3 regions of the Clostridium subterminale genome follow, and region 1 is predicted to be linked to each of the others. Evidence: riboswitches for the same ligand, from Rfam matches in the RefSeq annotation. Region 1 holds a riboswitch; each other region holds the start of a gene.
The links. A riboswitch is a leader RNA that binds a small molecule or an ion and turns the genes downstream of it on or off. The one in region 1 is predicted to bind cobalamin.

Region 1 (6,812 bases):
CATCGAACGAGTTATTCCTCTTTCCTTTGCTATCTCTGCAACTTCTGGTTCTGATACATAACATACAACCTTACAATTTAATTTTTCTAAAGCTCTTTTATTTATTCCTGAAAGTGCCATATTAGTATCTGTATATATAGTTGTTCCCTTTTTTAGAATCTCTAGGGCCGTATCTATAGCATCATCTGACATATAGACTAAATTCTTATATTCAAAATCTGCTGTGGTATGAATAACTCTCTTAATTATAGAGAGCTCTCTATCATCGAAATTATGAGGCCCCATTTCTTCTCCTATAATTTCAAAACTTCTTTTTTCTATGTCCATTGGTATTTTTATATAATCCATTTTTCCTCCTACTTAAGGAAATAACTTTTCCTTGATAAATTTTTATTTTTAATTTATATTTATTTAATTAAATTCTTTAAAAAATTAATATTAGAAAAGAAATGTATGTGTCCATAGGCTGCTAAAACATTATTTTTTACATACCCACACTTCCACTTCTTTGTGGTTCCATCGTAGGATTTCTTTTCCAATTCATATATTTCTTCTTCTCTTAAATTCACCAGTGATTTATGGAATTCATGACAATTAATTATCATATCTTTTTGCACTATAGAATTTTCTTCTGATATCTTTATAGTTGCATATCCAAAATTATTAAGCTTTCCAGTCATATAAGATGTTCCATTAAAGAAACCTACTGTTTCAACTCCATCTATGCTCTCTGTAAGATACATAAGTCCACCACATTCTGCATAGCATTTTACTCCACTATTTAAGACTTCTCTTATACTATTTAACATAGATTTATTAGAAGATAACTCTTCCTTGAATACTTCTGGGTATCCTCCACCTATATATATAAAATCTACATCCTTTGGCAATTCCTTATCTTTTAGAGGGCTAAAATACTCAACGTGTCCCATTTCCTCTAAAAGCTCAATATTCTCTTTATAGTAAAAGCTAAATGCTTTATCATAAGCTACTGCAATCTTTAAATCTCTGTTTTCGACGTGAAAATCTTCACTGTTAGTAGCCTTAATACCTGAAGTTCTAAATTCTTTTATAAGACTATCTACATCCACATACTCTTCCATAAGGCTACTGCATAACTCTATCTTCTTTGATAAATCTTCAACCTCGCTACTCTGTACAAGTCCTAAATGCCTACTTTTTAAAGCTAACCTATCATCCTTAGGTATGTATCCAAAAACCTTGATTCCTTTACAGTTTACTTCAATAGCTTTTTTCAAAAGGTTATAGTAACTTCCACTAATATTATTAAGTATTACCCCTACTATGTTCACATCTTCATAATTTCTTAAGCCTTCTATTTCAGCACATAAAGTAGCTGATTGAGCTTTTGGAGATAGTACTAACACTACAGGCAAATCTAAAGTTCTAGATACATGAGCTGTAGAGAAATTAGTATCTATGCCTTTTCCATCATAAAGCCCCATAACTCCTTCAATAATTCCTACATCACCTCGACCTCTTAAATAGCTCTCTTTAACCCCTGTTTCTCCCATTAGAAATAAATCTAAGTTTCTTGTAGCTACTCCAGTTATTTCTCTATGGAAGGCTGGATCTATGTAATCTGGTCCAACTTTATATCCTTGAACCTTATATCCTCTATTTATAAGGGTTTTCATAAGTGCTAATGTAACAGTGGTCTTTCCTCCGCCACTACTATTTGAAGAAACTATTATACTATTCATAATTAACTCCTTTACGGTGTTTTCTTTGTATCTCCTAAATGAAGATATTTATTATCTATTACGTCCTGTACATGATTTACATATATATGTCTGAACTTTTCAATCTCACCTAAACCATGAAGATATATGTCTACTTTAATTCCAGCTTCTTCTAATATAGTTTTCCATGAATCTTCTTCATCAGAGGCCATATCATTAGTGGCATGATCTCCAGCTACTAACATAAGTGGTGCTAACTTAACATGATCAATACCTTTTCTTTTAAGAATCTCCACTATCATATCTACGGTAGGATATCCTTCTACAGTTCCAACATATACATTGTCATAATTTAAATAAGTAAATACACTTTGAAGGGCTACAAAGGCCGAGTTAGCTGGATGATTACTTCCATGTCCCATAAATACCATGGTCTTATCCTTTTGTATAATTTCTTTTATAGCATCTATAAATACCTCATAATCATTAGGAGTTTCTTCTCCTCCTTGGAAGTGAAGTGCTGGCCTACCTACTTTTATAGACTTAAATTTATTACTTGCTTTAAACTTATCAACTACTAATCTAACATATTGGAACTCTTCTCCTGGTATTATATGAAGTGGTTGAACTATAACTTCCTCATATCCCTCTTTATACAGTTGTTCTAAAGCTTCCTCAGGAGTAGGTATAATTATTCCATCTCTATTTTTTATCTTTCTTATTATCATATGCGCTGTAAAAGCTCTCATAACATGATACTCTTTAAATCTTTCTCTTATTTCATCTTCAATCTTTTCTATAGTTAATTTTAATGTATCCTTATAGGTAGTTCCAAAACTTACTACTAATATAGCCTTTTTCATCCTAGTTCCTCCAAATTTAATAAATTAGTGCAAAATAAAACCCCTACCCAAAAGGTAGAGGTTAAAATTCAATTTAACTACACAACATAATTATAATTTGTAATATAAGTACAAACTAAACTATTAACTCCCTTCCCTCCGAAGTGTCATATCTATGCTTTAGGCAGGTCTCCTGACTCACGTATCATCCTCCATCTCACCTTCCCAGAAATACACTCCAGTGGTTTTTCTATGAGATTTCGTCTCCGTACACAGTAGCGGGGGCTGTAGTGGAATTTAACCACTTTCCCTATTAAACATAATGTACCTAAAACTATACTTTATTCAATTTAAATCAACATATTATTTGCTGTTTCTTTTTAATTCACTTTAATTATACCTTATGATTTAATTTAATTCAATATCAATACACCAGTATTTATAAAATAGTATAATATATTCATGATAAAATAATGTTATACTATTTAAATAGTATTATGTATTAGTGATAATTATTCTAATTTTTAATATATTTTTGAGGTATAGATATGGTTTTTGTTTATATATTAAGATGTAGCGACAATACTTTATATACAGGGTGGACAACTAATTTAGGTAGAAGGCTTAAATGCCATAATAGCGGTAAGGGCGCTAAATACACCAGATGCAGATTACCTGTAGAAATTGTATACTATGAAAATTTACCTGACAAATCTTCAGCTTTAAAAAGAGAATGTGAAATAAAAAAACTTTCTAGAGCAGAAAAACTTATTCTTATAGAAAAATAATACAACTAATTTAATTATATTAATTTCATATGTTATAATGTTAAATTAGCTTATATTTTTGTTATGTTTTTGAAATATTATATATGAAATATATTTATTCTTATTTTAGTTACTTTCAAAAATAACATGGAGGGAAACCTATGAAAAATACAAAACTTTCTTTTGCTTTATTTTTCAAGTGGATATTTAGAGCAATTTTATTAGTGCTATTTATTTATTACTCAATTGTAAAAGTGGGTAATAACGCCAATTATATTATCAATATTCTAATAATTTTTGTCACTTCTTTTATACCAGATATAACTTTAAATTTATTTAAAGTTAAAATGTCTAATTTACCTGATTTTCTATTACAATTCTTTATATTTTTAGCTCTACTTTTAGGCCGAATGTATAATATGTACTCAATACTACCTTGGTGGGACTTATTTCTTCATTTTGCTTCAGGTGTTCTTTTAGGATTTTTAGCTTTAGCTATTTTAAAGCCCCTTATAGGTGAAAGTAATCTTAAAATCTTACCACCATTATTTATAGGTATATATATATTACTCTTTACGATTTCTGGAGCTGCTCTATGGGAATTTTGGGAATTTGCGGGAGATCAACTGTTTGGGTTTGATTCTCAGCTTAATAGTCTTATGGATACTATGACTGATATGATAGTTGGTTCTTTAAGTGGAGTTATACTATCTATAATGGGATTTTTACACATGAAAAATGGCTCATTCAAATTTTTAGATGAATTTATTAATGCCGTTACAAAATTACACAAATAAGACTAACTACTTATAATTTAAAGCAAAAGACCAAGGCTTTAAAAACCTTGGTCTTAATTATTTAAGTTCTAAGCAATTTCCGAATTGCTTTCAGCCTCATTCTCTTTAATTAATCTTCTTATAAGTTCTAGTAACTCAATGGTTGAATTTGATTTATCAAAAGTCATACAATTTTCTTTAATCTCTTTTAACTTGTCTTTATCCTTAAGCAAAGCCTCTATAGCTTCAATACAATTATCACCGCTGCCTATAGATATGGACATTCCATGATCTAATAAAAACTTTGCATTTGCTTCTTCTTGTCCTGGTATTGCATCAAAAGTAATTAAAGGAAGATTTGCTGCTAAAGCTTCTGATACTGTCAATCCTCCTGGTTTAGTAATTAAAACATCTGCTAAGTTCATATATCTATGCACTTCATTGGTGAACTTAATAAGCTTTGTTTGTTTATTACTAAACTTAATCTGCTCTTTAATTTTATTATATAATCTTCTATTATTACCCGTTAGAATTATAATTTGAAAATCCATAGGAATATTACTTATATTCTTATAAATTTTTTCTATATTATATACCCCGAAGCTTCCAGCCATCACTAACACTGTCATTCTATTTTCGCATAAACCTAGCTCATCTAACAGTATTTTTTTATCTTCTTCATCTTGATGAAAAAAACCACTATATACAGGAATTCCATAAGGATGAACTTTTTCAGGTGCAACTCCTCTATCTATCATACCTTCTATCATGTCTTCACATGCTACACAATATTCATCTACATTAGGTTTTATCCATGTATTATGTGGAGCATAATCAGTCATTATACATATTGATGGCACTTTTATACTTTTATTTCCCTTTAATATAGAAATCATTTCTGTAGGAAAGGGATGGGTAGTAATGATTACATCCGGAGCAAATTCCTCTATTAATGGCAACAATTTTTTTGAAAATAAAAAAATTAATTTTGTCACTAAACATGTTAAAATGCCAGACTTGTCCGTTAAACTATATAAATTCTTATACAAGGCATTTAAATACTTTGCCAGTACTATATATCCTTTAGTTACTATTTTATTTATAAATGGATTAACATACTCTAAGGTATCTACTACTTTTATTTTAGCACCTAACTCATTTTCTAAAATATATGATTCTAAAGCTTTTGATGCTTTTAGATGTCCTCCACCAGTAGATGCAGATAAAATAAGAATATTCATATTTACAATCCTCTCTCTATTTACTTCACATGGTTTTATGTAGTAAATTTAACTATTCCATTTTACCACACCTATTATACTTTAGTCCAATTAATTAAATCTAACATAATCCACTTAAAATCATAAATATTTCATCTACTATTCATCAATTCATACAAATTTCATACTACTTTCATTAAAAAACATCTGGGAATAGAATATACTAAGTATAAATGATTAATATTACTTATATTTTTCTTTAGACAACTCTAATACTATAGATAAAATGTTCTTTTCTATTGTATTCAAAACTTCTATCAAAGTATCTACACAGGATTCTATTTTTTCAGAAGTAGTACCATAATTTTCTCTATCTTTTAATTCTACTACTATTACCTGGGATAATTTAAGCACATTTTGTGCATATTCATTTATCTTTTTGTCATTAATATAACCATTTACAAATTTATAATTATTTATAATCTCTTCAAATTCTATTATAAATTCGTCTCTATAATAACTTTCTACATTTATCCAATTGGGAATTGTGTTATTTCTAATTTTATCTCCAAAGATCTTAATTTTTTTATTCAGTTCAAATAGTTCCTTATAACTTTTTATTTTATCATTATTAATATCTATAGCACGTTCTTTATTAGATTTTTTTCTCTCTTCCATAATTAGTTTTCTCATTATCAATAGAGATATACATCCACCAAATGCTGCAGATATTAATGGCACTATTATTCCTAACATCCAAGTTGCTTTGTCCATAAATAAATCACCTCAAATATAATATTCGTTTCAAATATTATATTTCTTAAGAAAATTAGTCTTCATATCTTTTTCTATGACTAATCATTATTTCATTTAATATATCACTTGTGCTTTGTGGCGTGTATGTTATAGCATTAGCCCCAGCAAGTATAGTTTCACGTATACTCTCATCTGTAGGCCCTCCTGTTGCTATAATAGGAACGTTCGGGTACTTACTTCTTATATGTCTAACAATGTTAGCAGTTTCTTTTGCTCCTGATACATTAAGTATAGTTGCCCCTGCAGCTATTCTTCCATCTATATCATCATGCTTAGAAACCACAGTAACTACTATAGGTAAGTCTATAGTTTCTCTCATCCCCGCAATAACATCATTGTCTATAGATGCGTTAACTACCACTCCCATAGCTCCCTTAAATTCAGCATCTAAGGCTAAATTTATTACTCTCTTACCTGTAGTAATAGCTCCACCTACTCCACAAAATACCGGAATATCGGATGCTAGTAATAGCGCTTCAGTTATTCTCGGTTGAGGCGTAAATGGATATACTGCAATAACAGCATCAGCATTAGTATTTCTTATAACTGCTACATCAGTTGAAAACACTAAAGATTTAATTCTCTTTCCAAATATAATAATTCCTGTAGCATCCCTAATAACCTTAGGTAGTTCAATCATGTGACTTCTTAGTAAACCTTTAAATTCTGGCACACGTTTTTCCATTAA
Region 2 (6,812 bases), on a different contig from region 1:
AAGAAAGACGATATTAAGGAATTTATTTCAGAAAAAAAATTTGTTCGCGACCTTAAAAACCAAATGAAAGATGAGGTTAGAGATGAAGGTCAATTAGCTAAAAATATTTACAATAAAGCTATGGTTGGAGGAAAGGAAATAGCCAAAGAAATAAAGAATGATATTAAAAATCAGATGAAAAACTAATAATTATAAAAATTAATTTAGGTCTATATTGATATGAAAAGTAGTTATATCAATATAGACCTAAAAATTCATATTAATTATTTTTTTACTTCTTGAAGAATTTCTTCTATTTCACTAATACATGCTCCACAAACAGTTCCTGCTCCAGTAGCTTCCATTATATCATCTACTGTTTGAGCACCATCTTCAATAGCCTTCTTAATAGTGTTATAGTCTACATCTTGACAAGTACATACAATTCTATTTTCTGACATTTACTCTTCCTCCTTAATATAGACATATATGATTAATGTTGTTAATCATATATAATGTAATTATTCTTTAATAGTATTGCTATAAATTACATTTCAATACACTATATTTTTGGTTTTTATACATATCTCTTATAAGAATTGATGAATTAAATTATTTCTATGGTAATATGTGTTACTTATTTGAGCTAATTAAACTTTCAATAACGCATTTACATTTTCCACATGCTGTTCCTGCTCCTGTAGTTACCCCTACCTTTTCTACAGTATCATCTCCATTTTGTATTGCTTTTACTACTTCTTTAGTAGAGACATTTCTACATGTGCATACATCTCCTAATATTTTTTCAATTCTCTCAATGCATCCACCACAAACATCTCCTGCTCCCGTAGCAGCTTGAATATCTTCTACTGATCTAGCTCCTTGAGCCATTGCCTCTCTTACTGCAGCATAAGTAACTCCATTACATAGACATACGATTTTTTCTGTTGCCATTTTATATTCCTCCTATAATCTCTTATTTTATATATTTCCATTATAACCTAATAATATTTGTTAATCAATATTTATTATTTGATATTCATTCTTTATTCTCAGCCATTGATGTACCATATACTTTTATTCTTTGTTATTTTCAACAATATATTCAAATACTATCTCAACTTACAGATTTATTCCACCTTATTCATTGACAAGATTTCTCAATTATGATAGAGTATGATTTGTTTAGGTATAATAGCATATGAATAATATTGGTTAATTTAAAGGAAGATGGATGAAATTTCCACACAGTACCGCTACTGTAATTAGGGAGTATTAACTAAATTAAGTCACTGAGTCATTGATTTGGGAAGGCTAGTTAATATTATGATCTATAAGTCAGGATACTTTCCAATATTAAAATATCGATACTCTTCGAGTAAGGAGTGATATTAATCAATCATAGTAACTACGTTGTATTGTCTATGGTTTTACTTAGAGTATCCTTATGTATTCATAACAAATTATAACATTTAACTAATTATAATTGGAATAGTAAAGGAGAATTCAAATGAAACACTTAAAAAAAATCACTTCAATTTTATTAAGCTTGCTACTTATCCTTAGTCTTGTAGGTTGTAGTAATGGAAGCTCTAATAAAAACACTTCAAAAGAAAATTCTAATTCATCTCAAAATGAAAGCGCAGATTCTCATTATCCAGTAACAATTGAAACTTATAACTTCAAAAAAGAACCTATAAAACTAACTTTTAATAAAGCACCTGAAAAAGTTTTTGCTGTATATCAGAACTCTATAGAAACTCTTCTTGCTCTAGGTCTTGAGGATAAAATAGTAGCTGCTGCTGGTCTTGACCATCCTGTAAAAGAAGAATACAAAGCTGCTTTTGAAAAAGTTAATTATTTAAAAGAGTTTACTCCATCTAAAGAAACTGTAGTTATGTCCGAACCAGACTTTATTCTTGGCTGGTATTCCCTTTTTAAAGATAAAAGTCTTGGTGATGTATCTTACTGGAATGAAAATGGTATTAATACATATATGTCTTTAAATAGTGGTGTAGCTAAAGAGAAAACTATTGATAATGAAATTACTGACATATTAAACTTAGGAAAAATTTTCAACGTTGAAGATAAAGCGCAAGAACTAGTAAATAAAATTACTGAGGCTGTTGAAAACACATCTAATTCAGTTAAGGGTAAAGAAAAACAAAATGCTTTAGTTTTAGAGTTCTCCAAGGATAAAATCAGTACTTATGGAGCTAGTACCTTAGCTGGTGATATGATAACAAAACTTGGTGCCAATTTACTTAGTCCTGAAGGAAATAGCATTGGTAACGAAGATTTAATAAATCTAAATCCTGATTGTATATTTGTAGTATATATGGATAGAGGTGATGATAATGTTCCTCAACAAGAAGTAGATAAAATTTTGAAAGATGAATCTCTTCAAACACTTTCAGCTGTTAAAAATAAAAGAGTATATCCTATATCTTTAGGAGAAATGTATTCTAGTGGTATCAGAACTATAGATGGAATAAATACTTTCTCTGAAGGTTTATATGGAACCTTAGGTAAATAATACTATGACGATGAAAAATAAAAATAAATTTAAAGATTCTAATATTTTTAAGGAAATGCCTATTTATATAGGTACTTCTCTTGTTCTTTTAATAATACTTATTTCCTCAATAGGACTAGCTGTTGCCATTGGTTCTGTAAATATATCAATAAAAGAAGTATATAGTATTATTCTTTATAAACTCTTTAATATAGGTGAGATCTCTATGAGCACTTCCAAAATAGATGTTATATGGTTGATTAGAATGCCTAGAATAGTTTTAGCCATAGCCGTTGGAATGGGATTATCCGTAGTTGGTATTGTAATGCAGGCTATTGCTAAAAATCCTTTAGCTGACCCTTATATCCTTGGAATATCCTCAGGAGCCTCTCTTGGTGCTACCTTAGCAATTATCCTCGGTATTGGAACAAGTCTTGGTAGCAGTTATATTGGAATAATGGGATTTATAGGTGCTTTTACTATTTCAATGTTAGTTTTAAAGCTTTCTAATATAGGTGGACGAACTAATTCTGTAAAACTGCTTCTTTCTGGAATGGCTCTTAGCTCTGTATGCAGTGCCTTTTCAAGCTTTATAGTTTATATTACCAATGATGCTCAGGGATTGAAGGATATCAGTTTTTGGCTTATGGGTAGTCTGGCTGGTGCTAATTGGAATGAAATTTCTTTTATACTTCCTATTATTTTTATAGGAACATTATTCTTTATGACCCAATATAGAACTCTAAACCTAATGCTTTTAGGTGATGAAGTATCTGTGACTTTAGGTACTGATTTACATAAATTTAGAATCATTTATTTAATAATAACTTCCTTAATGATCGGTATAATAGTATACTCTTCAGGTATGATTGGATTTATTGGACTTATCATTCCTCATATAGTTAGAATTATATTTGGTACAGATCATAAAAAAATAATTCCTATAGGAGCTATACTAGGTGCAATATTTCTAATTTGGGCAGATGTCCTATCTAGAATTATAATAAAGGGTGCAGAGATTCCTATTGGTATATTGATTTCTATGATAGGAGCACCTTTTTTTGTATGGCTCATGATAAAAAAATCCTATGGATTTGGAGGTAGCAACTAATGCATATTTCAACTGAAGATATGAGAGTTAAAATAAGTGACACTGATATTCTAAAAGGTATTAATATAGATGTTAATAACAAAGAATTTATAGGGGTAATTGGCCCAAACGGTAGTGGCAAATCCACTTTATTAAAATGTATATATAGAACCCTAAAACCCAGTAGTGGCATAATTAAACTAGATGATATTGATCTAAGCAAATTATCTATTAAAGAAACTTCTAAAAAACTAGCAGTTCTATCTCAACATAATAATTATAATTTTGATTTCTCAGTAAAAGATATATTACTTATGGGTAGATCTCCACATAAAAAATTTCTGGATAGAGATACTAAAGAAGATTATGACATAATATATGATTCTTTGAATAAAGTAGGAATGCTAGACTTTATAGATAGAAGCTTTCTAACTCTTTCTGGTGGAGAACAGCAACGTATTATTCTTGCTAGGGCATTAGCCCAGCAAACTGACTGTCTAATTTTAGATGAACCAACTAATCATTTAGATATAAAATATCAGCTTCAACTTATGGGTATTGTAAAAAATCTTAATGTAGAAGTTATTGCTGCTATACATGATTTAAATATTGCTGCTATGTATTGCGATAAGATTTATGTTTTAAAAGAAGGTACTATTGTTGCCTATGGTACTCCTAAAGAAGTTCTTGCTTCTGAATTAATCAAAGATGTTTATGGCGTTGATTCAATGATTATAGAAAATCCCACAACTAATTTATTAAATATTTGTTATACTCCTATGTAACAAATGAAGGGATATCTCAATACCTTGAGATATCCCTTTATTTTATCCATAATTTATTCTATGACCACAGTCTAAAAATACTTCTACTTACTTACTTTAAAGTGGTTAATTAATTGTGATAAATCATTACAAGATTGTGCTAACTCTTCAGAGTGTTGTGCTATACTTCCAAATACAACGCTTTGCTCATCTATAGAAGCACTAACTTCTTCAACTGTAGATGCATTCTGTTGTGCATTATTTGAAATATCTTCTACTCCACCTAAAATATTTCCACTATAGTTATTAATATCTTCTGTTCTATGACTTGTCTCTCTTATTAATTCAACTATTTCTTGTAACTCATCATTAATAGAATTAAAAGATTGCTCTGTACTTAATACAGCACTTGCAGTTTCTTTATTTATATCATTAGCATAAAGTATTGCACTTTTCACATTGTTAGTTTCTTTATTTATATTAGATAAAGATTCTTTGATTTTATTTGTAGCATCACTAGATTGCTCTGCTAATTTTCTTACTTCTTCTGCCACCACTGCAAATCCTCTTCCAGCTTCTCCAGCTCTAGCTGCTTCTATACTTGCATTAAGAGCTAGTAGGTTAGTTTGATCTGATATATTAGTTATCATATCTATAACCTTATCTATTTCTTGTAATTTGAAAACTAATCCTTGGAATATATCATTTACCTTATTAAGTTCATCAGTGTTTTCATTAATCTTAACATTTAGATTACTTACATTTTCTAGACCTAGCTCCGATGCAGCTGTTGAAGAATTAGATAGTTCATTCATTTTATTGATAATATTATTAATATCCTCAATAGATTCATTAAGCTTTTCTACCTTATCTACTATACCTACAATAGTTTCTGCTTGATCTGAAGTATCTCTAGCTATTTCTGCAACTGCAGCATTTATCTCTTCTGTTGAAGCTGTAGTTTCTTCTGATATAGCACTTAGATTTTCACTAGCACTATTGATTTGATATATAGATTTTTGTACATTTGATACTATATTATTAATATCCTTAACCATGCTATTAAAATTATTAGTTACTTGTCCAATTTCATCCTTCAATTTAGATTTTATATCTATTGTTAAATCACCTTCTGCTACTAACTTTGCTTCCTTAGATAACTTAACTAAAGGATTAGATATTCTTTTTATAAGTATAAATAATATTATAGCTAATACTATCATCACCACAAAAGTTATAGCTATAGTAAAATTATTAATTTCAATTATACTAGCTTGCATATCTCTCTCATTATATACAGCTCCTACTTTCCAATTAAAGTTTGGTATAGTATAGTAATATACTTCTAAATTTTCCTTACCTTCATTAAATTTATATGAACTTGATTCTAATGTAAAAAGTTTATTAAACATAGGTTGTTCTTTTAAGTTTTCATTAATTAATGTTGGGTGATATAGAGCAACCCCTTCATCACTAACTAAAAATGCATAACCCTTATATCCTACATTATACTCCTTAACATTGTTTAAAGAATTCTCTAAAGATAAGTCAACAGCTAATACTCCTTTAACTTTTCCATTTTCAACTATAGCTTTGGCTGCTGTAATTATTGGAACATTATTATCAGCATCAATATATGGTTCTGACCATATTACTTTTTCAGGACTTTCTGATGCCTTTATGTACCATTCTCTTTGGGTTACATCATAGTCTGCTGGTACTTCCCATATAGGTTCTGCAAGCATACTTTTATCTTGAAACCCTACATATATACTTAATATCTGTGAATTAGATTCAGTATAATTCTTAAACAATGATGATACCTCTTCTAAAGCTACAGAATCCTTAAGCACTTCCTTATTAAAAGCACTATCTTCTCCAATTAATTTTAAATCTTTCTCATACTGCAATAGTTCTTTTTCAAAGGACTTTCCTAACTCTTCTACTACTGTAGTTCCTCTTTCACTTGTATCCTTTTTAAGATTTTGTTTCATTATTACTGTGGTAGTTAATTGAGTGGTTAACATTCCTATTAACACTACGCCTACTATAAACACAGTCATTTTAGTTCCTAGACGATTAAACTTAAACATAATTCTCCCCCTATAACTTATTCCAGTCTTACATATAAGTCATTGCTTACTCATCACATACGTACAATTTTTACTTTTCATTTAGTATTTTTGATACTAGTCGATACTTACTTTATCCATCTCCTTTCTATTTTAATTTTCAATCTATTGAATATTTTATAATATATAACTATATTAAAATTAAATAGTAATCTTATTTAGAAAAATATATACTTTATTTATTTATTAAAGGTTACACAATTATAATCGTATCAACATGATTATAATAAATACTTTAGCGAAAAAAAATCTTATATATATGCAAAAAAACTATTAACATGTAGAATATTAACAGTTTTTGCAATATATTTATTATTTTTTCCAAACTTCCT
Region 3 (6,812 bases), on a different contig from region 1:
AACTCAAAAAACTGAAGAATCAGAAGTAGTTGAAGAAATTCAAAATAATGATATTTCAGACATTGATTTAGATAAACTGCATAAGGGAAGTTTAGACAATCTACATAAAGATGATGTAGATAATTTAGTTATTAAAGATGGTATAGAAAAAACCATTTTAATATTATCTAAGCTAAAAGTTGTTAAGCTTAGAAATCTAGCTCGAGAATATAAAGATTTTGTAATTACAGGTAGAGTAATTTCAAAAGCAGGTAAGAATCAATTGCTTGCTAAGTTCAAATTATATTACGAGAAAAATTAGACACTGTAAGGTTTACGAAAGGAAGTAATGACCAATGGAGAACTTTGATAAAGATTTACGTTCAATACAAGAAGCGAGAGATCTTGCTAGACTTGGAAAGGTAGCAGCTAATAAAATTGCTGATTATACTGAAGAGCAAATCGATAAAATTTTACGTAATATGGTTAGGGTTGCAGAAGAAAATGCTGTTTGTTTAGCACAAATGGCAGTTGAAGAAACAGGTTTTGGTAAAGTTGAAGATAAAACTTTCAAAAACCATTTAGCAGCTACTATACTATATGAATCAATTAAAGATATGAAAACTATCGATATAATTAGAGAAGATGAGGTAAATAAGCTAATAGAGATTGCTGAACCAGTTGGTTTAGTTATGGGTATAGTACCTTCAACAAACCCAACTTCTACTGCTATTTTCAAAGCGATGATTTCAATTAAATCTCGTAATGCTATAGTGTTCTCACCACATCCATCTGCTGCAAAATGTACAATTAAAGCAGCTCAATTAATGCATGATGCAGCTGTTGAGGCTGGTGCACCAGAGAATGTTATAACATGTGTAACTTCACCTTCAATTGGAGCTACAAATGAGTTAATGAAAAGCAAAGAAGTTGCTATAATAATAGCTACAGGTGGTCCAGGAATGGTTAAAGCTGCTTATAGTGCAGGAAAACCAGCTCTTGGTGTTGGTGCAGGAAACTCTCCAGCATATATAGAAAAAACTGCTAATATAGAAAAAGCTGTTAGAAACATTATGGCAAGTAAAACTTTTGATAATGGTACAATTTGTGCTTCTGAGCAATCAATAATTTGTGAAGAATGTAATGAAACTGCAGTTATTCAAGAGTTCAAAAAACATGGTGGATATTTCATGACAGCAGAAGAAACTGATAAAGTTTGTAAACTGTTATTCAAAAATGGACACGCTATGAATGCTAAATTTGTTGGAAGAAGTCCACAAGTTATTGCAAGTGCTGCAGGAATTGAAATTCCACAAGGAACTAAAGTACTTATAGGAAGACAAAATGGAGTAGGTGAAGGTAATCCATTATCATTTGAAAAACTTACAACAGTTCTTGGATTCTATACAGTAAAAGATTGGCACCAAGCATGTGATTTAAGTATTGAATTACTTCAAAATGGAATTGGTCACACAATGAGTATCCATACTGAAGATAGAGACATAGTTATGAAGTTTGCTAAAAAGCCAGCTTCTCGTATTCTTGTTAACACTGGTGGAACACAAGGTGGAACAGGTGCAAGCACAGGTCTTAACCCTTCATTCACTTTAGGTTGTGGTACATGGGGAGGAAGCTCAGTATCTGAAAATGTTACTCCTGAGCACCTTATAAACATTAAGAGAGTTGCTTATGGTTTAAAAGACTGTGCAACATTAGCATCTAATGACCCAACTTTCAACTGTATAAAAACTGCTGAGAATTGTCACAGCGTACAAAATCAGCTTATGAATATGAGTCCAGCTCAAATTGCAGCAGCTGCAGCGGCTTTAAATAAAGATAATGCTTGCGTTAACAATACTAATTGCAATACTGATAGCACAAAAAATGAAGAGATTTTAGACTTAGTTAACCAAATAGTTGCCGCTATGAAAGGGGCAAACTAATGGATAATTGTGAAGCAGTATTAAAGCTTTTACTAGAAGCTGTGAAAAACGATGAAAAAAACACTGCATCTCAGGGAAACTCATCTGAGATTCCAGTAGGAGTTTCTAATAGACACGTACATCTATCACAAAAGGATTTAGAGATTCTTTTTGGTACAGATTACAATCTTACAAAGCTTAAAGAGTTATCTCAGCCTGGACAATATGCATGCAAGGAGCTTGTAACAATTTGCGGACCAAAAGGTGCAATTGAAAAAGTTAGAATTCTTGGACCTGTAAGAAGTAAGACTCAGGTTGAAGTATTAAATGGAGATTGCATTAAACTTGGAGCAGCATCAAATGTAAGACTGTCTGGAGATTTAAGCAGAACACCTGGAATTACATTAGTAGGACCTAAAGGATCTGTTCAAATTGAAGAAGGTTTAGTAGTTGCACAAAGACATATTCACATGACACCTGAAGATGCTAAAAATTTAGGAGTTTGTGATGGAGATATAGTATCTATAAAATTTGACGATTTAAGAGGCGGAATATATAGTAATGTAGCTATTAGAGCTAATGATGCTTCAAAACTTGAATGTCATCTTGATATAGAAGAAGCTAATGCAATGGGCATTAACTCAAAATCAAAAATAACAATAGTAAAGTAAAAAAGCAACATAATAAGTGGTTATAATTAAAAATTATAATATAAATAAAAAAAGATATTTAGGAGGATTATAAAATGAAATACGATGCATTAGGAATGATAGAAACAAAAGGTTTAGTAGGATCAATTGAGGCAGCTGACGCTATGGTTAAAGCAGCTAACGTATATTTAATAGGTAAAGAATATGTTGGAGGCGGACTTGTAACTGTTATGGTTAGAGGCGATGTTGGAGCTGTTAAAGCTGCTACAGATGCTGGTGCTGCTGCTGCACAACGTGTTGGAGAATTAGTATCAGTTCACGTAATCCCACGTCCACATTCTGAGGTTGAAGTAATTCTTCCATCTTCTAAAGAAGCTGCAAAGTAGGATTTTAATTACACTGTAAAAAAATAAAAACGTCGCTAAAGATAATTTAGCGGCGTTTTCTTTTTTTGATTAGAACAATTTTAATTTTTCTTGAGTTCATGAAGATGGAGTAACTTACATATGGAGATGTGAGGAGCGGACATTGTTTGTACCCTAAGGAAGTATGAAAATCACAATAAAGATACTCTTACAAAACAGATAATTCTATTTTGTTTGTATATTATTACATCAAGTTATGGATAATGGTTCTAATATAATTATTTTTGAATATTATTTTAATATGAAAGTTTAATTGAGAATTGCAAAGTTCAAGCTTGGAACAATATATGTATGAATATATAAATAATAACATATAAATATTTAGTTGACAATTTAGGGTAATATATCTATAATACAAATTGTATGGTAGTATAATTTACATAAAGTTAATATATGTAAAACTACTAATAAAAATTTAATCGTAATCATTGATTTATTTTATGACGAGAAATATTCGTTAAGGAAGTCGGTGCAATTCCGACACAGTTAATCCCTACTGTAAGGGTGACGAACAAAGCAAAAATGCCACTGGTATAAAAACTGGGAAGGCGCTTTAAGTAGGATGAACCTAAGTCAGAACACAACAGTAAGGTAAATCAATAGATTTCACTGTGCAAGTTTTACCAATTATAAGCATGGATATCTGAAGGCATAGCAGATGTTTATTTTTTACGCCCATTTTTAAAAAAATGAGCATAAAAGCTTAACTATATAGCATAAAAACTTTTAGAAATTTGAAAAATGACTGAAATGAAAATTATAGATAAATACATGCTGAAATAAGGGGGGATAAAATTATTGGTAAAATTCATCACATAACTATTTATAAAAAAATGATAAGAAGGTAGCAAATACTTTTATTATGATGAATTAGAATGACAAAATAAATGTTGTGTTAAGGGGATAAAAGATTGGGGAGGATTATAATGAGTAAAAAAATGAAAAAGTTTTTTGGTTTTCTTTTAGTTCTAGTTATGACCTTAGCTATTAATGTAAATGCAAATATAAATGCCTTTGCAAATGCTAATGAAACTGTTAATGTTCAGATTCAGATGAATGGAGAGACTTATATTAATGAAACCGTAAATCTTAATGATTTAAAATCTAAATTAAGTTCAATAAATTCAGATCATCTATATAGTACACAACCCTATACTAATTATGCTACCGAAGGTATAAAGACACCAACTACAGCTGATGCTTTAATTTTTGCATATAACCAATACTATATGAGTCAGGGATCAGCAGAGGTAACTCCATTACTTGATACTAATTATCCAAATACAGAAGCTGCTATTAGCTATAATTGGGATTTGAAGCCATATACTGGTAATCCAGGAATCTACTTTATTTACTTTGATGGAATGACAACTGTAGATAATGGTACTATTCAAAATTCAGATGGTACCCATACTTGGACTGGTGAGGCATGGACTTTCTATGTAAATGGAGTAAAATCAAATTCATATGCTAGTAACATCTCATTAACAGATGGTATGACAATTACTTTTAATTATGGTACAGTATCTGAGACTTGGTAAAATTAGGGGATAAAATATTTTAATAAATAATTAAGATTTATAAAAAATGATATGAAGGTAACAAATACTTTTATTAGTTTTAAGAAAACCACCTGCTATGCAGATGGAACGCAAAATGCTTATAGTCACAGTGCAAGCCACCCGTTTTACGGGTGGTTATGACTATAATGAATTAAAAGGGCAAGATAAATGTTATGTTAAGGGGATAAAAGATTGGGGAGAATTATAATGAGTAAAAAAATGAAAAAGTTTTTTGGTTTTCTTTTAGTTTTAGTTATGACCTTAGCTATTAGTGTAAATGCAAATATAAATGCCTTTGCAAATGCTAATGAAACTGTTAATGTTCAGATTCAGATGAATGGAGAGACTTATATTAATGAAACAGTAAAGCTTAATGATTTAAAATCTAAATTAAGTTCAATAAATTCAGATCATTTATATAGTACACAACCATATACTAATTATGCTACCGAAGGTATAAAGACACCAACTACAGCTGATGCTTTAATTTTTGCTTATAATCAATATTATATGAGTCAGGGAGCAACAGAGGTAACTCCATTACTTGATTCTAATTATCCCAATACAGAAGCTGCTATTAGCTATAATTGGGATTTAAAGCCAAGTGCTGGCAAGCCAGGAATCTACTTTCTTTACTTCGATAGAATGACAACTGTAGATAAAGGTACTGTTCAAAATCCTGATGGCACTCATACTTGGACTGGTGATACATGGACTTTATATGTAAACGGAGTAAAATCAAATTTATATTCTAGTAACGTTTCATTAACAGATGGTATGACAATTATTTTTGATTATGGTGCAGTATCAGAAACTTGGTAAAATTAGATAATAAAAATATTTTACAGATGATTAAAGACTTCTTTGATCATCTGTTTATTTGGGGGAGAAAATGAATAAAATAAAAAGATTTATCGTATATCTATGCGTAATGTGTATTGTTATAACAGCAATTCCTGTTAAAGTCTTTGCTAAAGATGAAGAATCTAGTAAATCTACAGAGTTAACCAGTTTAATAGTAGCATGTGGGATGCAGATGCAGAATTCAATTTCATGGAAGGCTTCACAAGCCAATAAGATAGAAGGTACAGATAATGTTTATTACGCTGATATTTCTAGTGGAACTCTTGGATTTTTAAGAATTACAGGTACTAGAAAATCAAATACAGCAAAAATTACTATTGAGGATATGACAGATCCAGAGAATAAATCTAAAAAAGATTTATCTATTAACTATGATAAAGGTTATAAACTTAATGACCAAAATAAACTAGTTGAAAATAAAGAAAATAATCCCTTCTGTAGCCTGGAAAAAAATTCAAGTATGGAAAATTTTATAAAAGCTGCCGGGGGAACCAATGTATTTAAAATAACAGTAGAAGATGGAGATAAGAAAGAAGAAAATTATTTAGTAGTTTCCTTTAAAAAATCTGCCAGGGATTTAAATAATAACTGGCCAGATAAAATTAATATATTAGATGGAAAAACTTCTAAGCCCTTAGCTGATGAATATCAATATGGCAACGAAATTATGACAAAAACTAAGGGAATCGGAGTTTGTGGAGAAGATGAAAAGTGTAAAATTCCAGACAGTACTTCATCTATAAGATTGCAATTAGAAAAATCAGTGACATCATCTAAAGATGCTTTTTATGAAGGTTGTAAAGATGGGTTTTATAGGACAAATTCCTATGAAATTAGCTTGAATGGAGGACCATGGAAACAAATTGGTGGCAATGAAATAAGTGAAGAGTTTGCTTTAAAACAAGGATTAAATATAATTCAGCTTACTACAAGTTCAATTGAAGCTTTCCAAGAACGAAGATCAGAGATACTTGGAGGAATAACTCTTTTACTATATAGAGATGGAGAAAACACCTATGAAGTTCCAAAAGGAACAGATACTTCTATAAAATCTGTAAAGATATTTCAAGGAGCTAATGATAAAGCTCATGGAACAGATAGATTTGCAGAGCTATTGTCTACTAATAAAGTTGATGAAAAAGCAAGTATTAATTTAACTTCTTCAAATCCCTATGTATATATGCAAGTAGAAACTAATGATCCAGCGGCAGAGGTATTTATACCAAATAGTAAAGTCATTGATGGAGGATACTTTTTAAAATTAGATAGTGATAAAAATGATGCAATTCCAATTAGTGTTATTCCGGCTAATGGGGATACAGGTGCTCAGGCATTGCATAATATAAACATTAACTGGCAGATTACGGATGCAATCCTAGACAAGCTAGAGGTTACTGGAGGTAAAGTAAC

Region 2: it holds a riboswitch for cobalamin, as region 1 does, so the genes downstream of both, ABDZ93_RS10405 (ABC transporter substrate-binding protein) here and ABDZ93_RS06675 (sirohydrochlorin cobaltochelatase) in region 1, are expected to answer to the same signal.
Region 3: it holds a riboswitch for cobalamin, as region 1 does, so the genes downstream of both, ABDZ93_RS08585 (DUF4430 domain-containing protein) here and ABDZ93_RS06675 (sirohydrochlorin cobaltochelatase) in region 1, are expected to answer to the same signal.

What each region holds. Positions count from the first base shown of each region.
Region 1 covers NZ_BAAACI010000002.1:169,864-176,675, forward strand. Annotated here, with positions in the region: gene ABDZ93_RS06665 (precorrin-8X methylmutase) at 1-348, opposite strand, end outside; gene ABDZ93_RS06670 (cobyrinic acid a,c-diamide synthase CobB) at 408-1,724, opposite strand; gene ABDZ93_RS06675 (sirohydrochlorin cobaltochelatase) at 1,736-2,566, opposite strand; cobalamin riboswitch at 2,712-2,892, opposite strand; gene ABDZ93_RS06680 (GIY-YIG nuclease family protein) at 3,094-3,333, shown strand; gene ABDZ93_RS06685 (DUF2238 domain-containing protein) at 3,474-4,109, shown strand; gene ABDZ93_RS06690 (MGDG synthase family glycosyltransferase) at 4,178-5,329, opposite strand; gene ABDZ93_RS06695 (hypothetical protein) at 5,552-6,082, opposite strand; gene ABDZ93_RS06700 (hydrolase) at 6,138-6,809, opposite strand.
Region 2 covers NZ_BAAACI010000006.1:310,919-317,730, reverse strand. Annotated here, with positions in the region: gene ABDZ93_RS10420 (hypothetical protein) at 1-186, shown strand, start outside; gene ABDZ93_RS10415 ((2Fe-2S)-binding protein) at 264-440, opposite strand; gene ABDZ93_RS10410 ((2Fe-2S)-binding protein) at 613-933, opposite strand; cobalamin riboswitch at 1,175-1,348, shown strand; gene ABDZ93_RS10405 (ABC transporter substrate-binding protein) at 1,490-2,515, shown strand; gene ABDZ93_RS10400 (FecCD family ABC transporter permease) at 2,526-3,605, shown strand; gene ABDZ93_RS10395 (ABC transporter ATP-binding protein) at 3,605-4,369, shown strand; gene ABDZ93_RS10390 (methyl-accepting chemotaxis protein) at 4,453-6,441, opposite strand; gene ABDZ93_RS10385 (FMN-dependent NADH-azoreductase) at 6,793-6,812, opposite strand, start outside.
Region 3 covers NZ_BAAACI010000005.1:221,457-228,268, forward strand. Annotated here, with positions in the region: gene ABDZ93_RS08565 (BMC domain-containing protein) at 1-301, shown strand, start outside; gene ABDZ93_RS08570 (acetaldehyde dehydrogenase (acetylating)) at 336-1,922, shown strand; gene ABDZ93_RS08575 (phosphate propanoyltransferase) at 1,922-2,572, shown strand; gene eutM (ethanolamine utilization microcompartment protein EutM) at 2,647-2,937, shown strand; cobalamin riboswitch at 3,398-3,582, shown strand; gene ABDZ93_RS08585 (DUF4430 domain-containing protein) at 3,903-4,517, shown strand; gene ABDZ93_RS08590 (hypothetical protein) at 4,615-4,746, shown strand; gene ABDZ93_RS08595 (hypothetical protein) at 4,746-5,360, shown strand; gene ABDZ93_RS08600 (synaptonemal complex protein 1) at 5,431-6,812, shown strand, end outside.